2 regions of the Stenotrophomonas sp. LARHCG68 genome follow, and region 1 is predicted to be linked to the other one. Evidence: riboswitches for the same ligand, from Rfam matches in the RefSeq annotation. Region 1 holds a riboswitch; the other holds the start of a gene.
What was found. Region 1 has a riboswitch for cobalamin ahead of metE (5-methyltetrahydropteroyltriglutamate--homocysteine S-methyltransferase). Riboswitches for the same ligand answer to the same signal wherever they lie in the genome.
Positions count from the first base shown of each region.

Region 2: linked by a shared signal. The riboswitch ahead of btuB (TonB-dependent vitamin B12 receptor) and the one ahead of metE (5-methyltetrahydropteroyltriglutamate--homocysteine S-methyltransferase) in region 1 are both predicted to bind cobalamin.

Region 1 is NZ_JBIXJV010000002.1:342,171-345,573, forward strand. Features, by position in the region: gene ACIPR8_RS09070 (tetratricopeptide repeat protein) at 1-981, opposite strand, end outside; gene ACIPR8_RS09075 (SMR family transporter) at 1,103-1,435, shown strand; cobalamin riboswitch at 1,550-1,783, shown strand; gene metE (5-methyltetrahydropteroyltriglutamate--homocysteine S-methyltransferase) at 1,990-3,403, shown strand, end outside.
Region 2 is NZ_JBIXJV010000001.1:299,456-302,858, forward strand. Features, by position in the region: gene btuB (TonB-dependent vitamin B12 receptor) at 74-1,933, opposite strand; cobalamin riboswitch at 2,052-2,288, opposite strand; gene cobT (nicotinate-nucleotide--dimethylbenzimidazole phosphoribosyltransferase) at 2,427-3,403, shown strand, end outside.

The DNA.
Region 1 (3,403 bases):
GGCCGGGGTATAACGCTCGTCGCGCCAGTCCAGGTTCGCGGCGATGGCAGCCTCACGCCCGACCGGCCTGCGGAAGCCCAGCGCCAGGCCGGCGGCATGCATGTAGCGCGCATCATCCAGCCAGGTCTGGCCGAGCAATGCGGCGATGGCCACGCGGCCGTTGCGCATGCCCCAGCGGCTGAGCGAAATCTCCGGCCCGACCTGCAGCTCGGCCACGTCGCTGTCCAACCCATGCAGGTCGCGATAGCGGTTGGAGGCCGTGGCAAGGCGTGTGTCGAGCACGTCGCCCTGCGCCGACAGTGGCAGCCGGTAGCGCAGTTGCAGGCCGAACTGGCTGCTGGCATCACCGGCCGCGCGCGAGTCCGGGCTGAGCTCGAAGTCCAGGCCGTTGAGGCTGATCGCATGCCGGTCCGGCGCACCGTTGGCATTGCTTTCCACCCGTGCGCCAAGGCTGACCCGACCGGAGAAGCCACCTTCGCGCTTCTGCTCGCCGTCGATCACCGCCATGTAGCCGCGGATCCGGCGCTGTACCGCATCCGGCGTTTCCGGCAACGCCTGCACCTTCTCGAACAGCTGGCGCGCGCGTGGATAGGCCCCCAGGCGGAAGTACAGCGCGGCCAGTTCCAGCTGCAGCCGCGGCGTACCCGGCCGCTCGATCAGCATGCGCTCGTAGGTGGCGATGGCGGCTTCGTAATCGCCCAGACGCGTGGACAGCACCGCATAGGCAAACCCGGCCTCCAGGTCGGCCGGGTTGTCCAGCACCTGCTGGAACAGTTGCCGGCGTTCGGCTTCCCGCTGCGGCACCTCGGCCGCGGGCACGCTGGCCGGTACGTTGTAAGCACGATGCTGTGCCAGCACGTTCGTTGCCATCCCCGGGCACAACAGGGCCGCCAGCAGCATGAAGCGCGCGCCTCCCCGGCGCGGCTGCATCCCCCCCTTCGTCTGGCGACGCCACTGTCGCTTGCCCGTTGCCCTGACCACGTCGCTCTCCTGCCCCTGCGCAGACCGCCATGGCTGCAGCCGGCGGCCACTCTACGCAGGCCCCGTAAGACCCCCGGCACGACCATCGCTAGAATCCCCTCTCCCCCAGCCGGCCATCGCCATGAACGCCTATGCACTGCTCGCCTGCGCCATCGCGCTGGAAGTGGCTGCCACCTCCCTGCTCAAGGCCTCCGATGGCATGACCCGGCTCTGGCCCACGCTGGGTGCGCTGTTCGGCTATGGGGTGTGCTTCTGGTTGCTGTCGATGGTGATGAAGACCGTGCCCACCGGCATCGCCTATGCCATCTGGTCCGGGGTGGGGATCGTGCTGATCTCGCTGATTGGCCTGTTCGTGTTCAAGCAGAAACTGGACCTGCCGGCGCTGATCGGCATCGGGTTGATCTGCGCCGGCGTGGTGGTGATCAACGTGTTCTCGCACTCCACCGCACACTGAATGCCGCCCGGCACGGCAGCGCCTGCGGCCGGGGCGAACACACGTGCGTGGCGCGCTTCCGGCAGCCGCCGCCTTGCATGGAAACCATCGCTTGACCGCGCGCGCGGTCCGGCCTATTTTGTGCGCGCCTCAGGTATTCATCCCTCTATCCGCATGAAGGGATGAATTTAAACGGGAATCCGGTGAAGCGGCCTCGTGCCGCCATTCCGGAGCTGCCCCGCAGCGGTGAATGGAAACAACCGCCGTCATCCAGCACTGGGTTCATCCCCGGGAAGCGACGGCCAGTAGGTGGGCACCCCGGTGCCCGTGTCCATCAGCCCGAATACCGGCCTTGGCCGGGGGACCTGCCGTCCCTCGATTCGACCTGGAGCCTCCGCGGGGAGACGGCCGGTACCGATGCCCTGCCTCGCCGCGGGCCGGTCCGCCGTGTCCCCGCCATGAATCCGGTTCGCCCGCGGGGGCGAAGGTCGCTGGCGTGGCGGACGTGGCTGCAAGGCCGCGCACGATGCGCGGTTCCTTCGTTCCTCAATGCCCAATGCAATGAGGACACTGACATGACTATCGTTACCAACCTGGGGTTCCCCCGGATCGGCGCGCGCCGCGAACTCAAGCACGCGCTGGAAAGCTGTTGGCGCGGCGAGACCGATGCCGCGCAACTGCAGGCGACCGCCGCTGAACTACGTGCCCGCCACTGGCGGCTGCAACGCGATGCCGGCGTCGACGTACCGCCGAGCAACGACTTCAGCCTGTACGACCAGGTGCTCGACACCGCGGTGCTGTTCGATGCCATCCCGCAGCGTTACCGGGCACTGGCGCAGCGCGCGCCGCTGGACGGCTACTTCGCCATGGCACGCGGCCTGCAGCGCGACGGCGTGGACCTGCACGCGCTGGAGATGACCAAGTGGTTCGACACCAACTACCACTACCTGGTGCCCGAACTCACCCAGGACCAGGCCTTCACGCTGCAAGCCGACAAGCCGTTGAGCGAGTACCGCGAAGCCCGGGCACTGGGCATCGAGACCCGGCCGGTGCTGCTGGGCCCGGTGAGCTTCCTGCGGCTGTCCAAGGCCACCGACGGCAGCGATACGCTGGCCCTGCTTGATCGCCTGCTGCCGGTGTACGCGCAACTGCTGGCCGAACTGAAGGACGCCGGTGCGGCATGGGTGCAGCTGGACGAGCCGGTACTGGTGCAGGACCTGGACGACACTGCCCGCGCCGCCTTCGACCGCGCCTACCGTTATCTGGCCGATGTGCCGCGCCCACAGCTGCTGCTGGCCACCTACTTCGGTGCGCTGGATGACAACCTTGCGCTGGCCACGTCGCTGCCGGTCGATGGCCTGCACGTGGACCTGGTGCGTGCGCCGGAGCAGCTCGACGCCGTGCTGCGTGCCCTGCCGGCCACGCGCGTCCTGTCGCTGGGGCTGGTCAACGGCCGCAACATCTGGCGCGCCGCGCTGGACAATGCGCTGATCCTGGCGCGTTACGCCCTGGGCCATCGGGGACCGGACACGCTGTGGCTGGCACCCTCGTGCTCGCTGCTGCATTGCCCGGTGGACCTTGGCCAGGAGAAGAAGCTCGATGCCGAGCTGCGCAGTTGGCTGGCGTTCTCGCGGCAGAAGCTGCAGGAACTGCGCGTGCTGGCCGATGCCCTGGACGGCAAGGCCTCGGCGGAGGCGGCGCTGGACCAGGCACGTGCGGCCATCGAATCGCGCCGCCACTCGCCACGTGTGCACAACCCGGCGGTGAAGACACGCGTGGCCGCGCTGACCGCCACCGATGCCGCCCGCGCCACACCGCACGTACAGCGCCAGCTGCAGCAGGCACAGGCGCTGCGCCTGCCCGCGTTCCCGACCACCACCATCGGCTCGTTCCCGCAGACCCAGGACGTGCGCCTGGCCCGCGCGCGGAACAAGTCCGGCAAGCTCTCCGATGCCGACTACGATGCCTTCCTCGCCGAGCAGACCGCGC
Region 2 (3,403 bases), on a different contig from region 1:
CGGCCCTGCTCCATAACACCCAAAAGAATGCCCCGGCGAACCGGGGCATTCTTCATTGCTCGTTACCTGGTGATTACTTGGAGCGGTAACGCAGCGTCAGCTGGTACTCGCGGCCCGGCTGGTTGTACCAGGCAACGGTTTCGTACGCGCGGTCGAACACGTTGGCGGCCTTGGCCTGGACACTCCATGCATCGTTGATGGCGTACTCAGCGCGCACATCCACGGTGCCATAACCGGCCAGACGCACCGTGTTGGCGGCGTTGTCGAAGCGGTGGCCGCTGCCGGCCGCGGTCACGCCCAGGCGCACCGGGCCGAAGCTCTTGTCCACGTCCAGGCGACCGCTGGTGCGCGCGCGGCGGGCCAGCAGGTTGTCGTAGGTGGCCGCGCCGGAGGTGTGGTCGCGCGGGTCGGTGAAGCTGGCCTGGGCGTTGATGTCGAAACCGGCCAGCGACAGGTAGCCGGTCAGCTCGGCGCCGCGGATGCGGGCCTCGGCGACGTTGACGATGTTGAAGCTGCTGTCGTAGCCGATCAGCTGGTCCACGCGGGTTTCGTACGCGTTCAAGGTCCAGTTCCAGTTGTCGGCGTACTGCGCGATGCCGATGTTCAGGCTCTTGGACTCTTCCGGCTTCAGGTCCGGGTTGCTGAAGCCCGGGTAGTACAGGTCATTGAAGGTCGGTGCCTTGAAGCCGGTGCCGGCGCTGGCGGTCAGGCGGAAGCCGTTGCCGAAGGCGAAGCCGTAACCCAGGCTGCCGGTGGTGTGGTTGCCGAACTGCTCGTTGTCGTCATTGCGCACGCTGGCCTGCAGCGAGTGCGCGCCGAACTGGCCCTGGTACTCGACGAACACGCCGAGGTTGTCGCGGTCCCCGATGTCGTAGGCGGTGGAGCTGGTGACCTTGTCGTTCTGCCAATCGGCACCGGCGGTCAGCTGCTGGCCTTCGGCGAACTGGAAGTCGCCCTGCACGCTGGCGGTGTCGCGACGGGTGTCGAAATTGCTGGCGAAGGTGCGGCTGCCGTTGGCGGCGAAGTAGTTATCGGCCTGGTCGCGGTTGCGGCCGACCTGTGCGGTCAGCTGGAACGCATCGGACGCGGCCCATGCCAGCTTGCCGCCGTAGACCTGCTGGCGGTTGTCGGCCTCGTTGCCGCCGAAGATGCTGCCGTCGTATTCGTTGAAGCTGTCGGCGTTGAGCACGTGGCCTTCCAGGCTCAGCGTGTCGGTCAGCGCATAGCCGCCGCGCACGTTGATGGAGGTGTTGCGGTAGCCGTCGCGGTCCGGCTCATCGGCGAAGCAGCCAGCGCCCCAGCCAGCGGCGGTGCCGCGGCAGGCATTGATGCCATCGGTCTTCTGGTAGCCGCCCTGGGCCGAGATCCAGCCGCGCTCGCCACGGTTGCTGAAGCCGGCGCTGGCCTGGCGCAGGTTGTTGCTGCCGGCGGTGATGGACAGGTTCTGCTGCAGGCCCTGGCCGGCGGTGCGGGTGAAGATCTGGATCACGCCGCCGATGGCCTCGGAGCCGTACAGGCTCGAACGCGGGCCGCGCACGATTTCAACGCGCTCGATCTGGTCCACCGGCAGGTCCTGCAGTGCGGCCATGCCGCTGGTGGCCGAGCCCACGCGCACGCCATCCACCAGCACCAGCACCTGGTTGGAGTTGGTGCCACGCAGGAACAGCGAGGTGATCTTGCCGGTGCCGCCCTGGTTGGCGAAGTCCAGGCCGGCGCGGCCGCGCAGCAGCTCCAGCACCGAGTTGGCCTGGCTGCGGTCGATCTGGTCGCGGTCGATCAGCTGCACCGGGACCACGCTGGCCTCGACGGCAACCGGGGTACGGGTGGCGGTGACGGTGACGTCGTCCAGGTCGGTGGTCCTGGACTGCGCGGCGGCAACGGCCGGCAGCGCCATCAGCACGGCGAGGGAGAGGGTGTGGTAATGCAGTTTCATGCTTGCTCCTGGGCCTGCGCGCTCCCGCGCAGACAAACGGGTGGGGCTGCCAGGAGAGGGAAGGGACGGAAGCAGGCGCGCACACGGCGCCGCAGCCGCCGCCATGCCCTCCGCATCGCAACCAGTCGGCTTTCGGGCCGGTCTCCGGACTCGCAGGCGAAGCAGCATGGCTGCTTCCGACCAGGCGCCTTCCCGTGCCTTGCACAGTGGCGGTGTTGCCTGGCCTTGTCCTGCTTACCGTTGCGGGGGCAGCGCCGGAATGGCGACAGGCTGGATATCCAGCCGTGCGCGGCACCGGCTTCCCGTTTCAACCCGCCAGCATGGCCGGTGGGTCACCCGAAAGTGCGCGCATTCTATGCCATTGGCCCTGACGGTGCCCGTGAATGCACATCACGCCCTGATGCGCGGTGTCCCGGGGTTCCCTGGCGTGGCGGTCCGCAATCCCGTGGCGGCGGCTAAAATGCCCGATTGCCTTGGCAGTATCGGAACACTCGTGACAGAAACATGGTTCGGGCAGGCCTGCGGGCTGCCTTCGCAGGAGCACCGGCAGCAGGCCATCGTCCGCCAGCGCCAGCTGACCAAGCCGGAAGGCGCGCTGGGCCGGCTGGAAGCCTTGGCCATCGAACTGGCGGCGCTGCAGGGCACGCCGCAACCACAGGCCCGGCGGGTACCGGTGCTGGTGTTCGCCGGCGACCACGGCGTGGCCGCGCAGGGCGTCTCGGCCTATCCGGCCGAAGTCACCGTGCAGATGCTGCACAACTTCGCCGCCGGCGGTGCCGCCATCGCGGTGCTGGCGCGTGAGCTGGGCCTGCCGTTGCACGTGTGGGACGTGGGCAGCCGCGCCACGCAGCCGATCGCCGGCGTGGTCAGCGACAAGCCCCGACCGGGCACGGACGACTTCAGCGTCGGGGCGGCGATGTCCGCGGCGGATCTGCACGCGGTGTTCGACGCCGGCCGCCGTGCGGTGGATGCGGCCTGTGCCGACGGTGCCGACCTGTTGGTGTTCGGCGAGATGGGCATCGGCAACACCACCGCCGCCAGTGCGCTGGCCGCCGCGCTGGGGCCGCTGCCGCTGGAAGACCTGGTCGGTGCCGGCACCGGCTTGGACGCGGTGCGCATGGTGCAGAAGAAGAACATCATCGCCCGCGCGCTGGCCCTGCACGGCGAGGCGATCAACGCTGCGGCATCGCCCGGGATGGAAGCCCTGCAGCGCGTGGGTGGGCTGGAGATCGCCGCGATCAGCGCGGCGATGATCCACGCCGCGCAGCGCAGGGTGCCGGTACTGGTGGATGGCTTCATCGTTTCGGCGGCGGCGCTGGCCGCGGTACGCATCAATCCGGGCGTGCGCCCGTGGCTGCTGTTCTCGCACCAGTCGGCCGAGCGTGGCCACCTGCACCTGCTGGACGCACTGCAGGCACAGCCGCTGCTGTCGCTGGACCTGCGGCTGGGCGAGGGCTCCGGTGCGGCGCT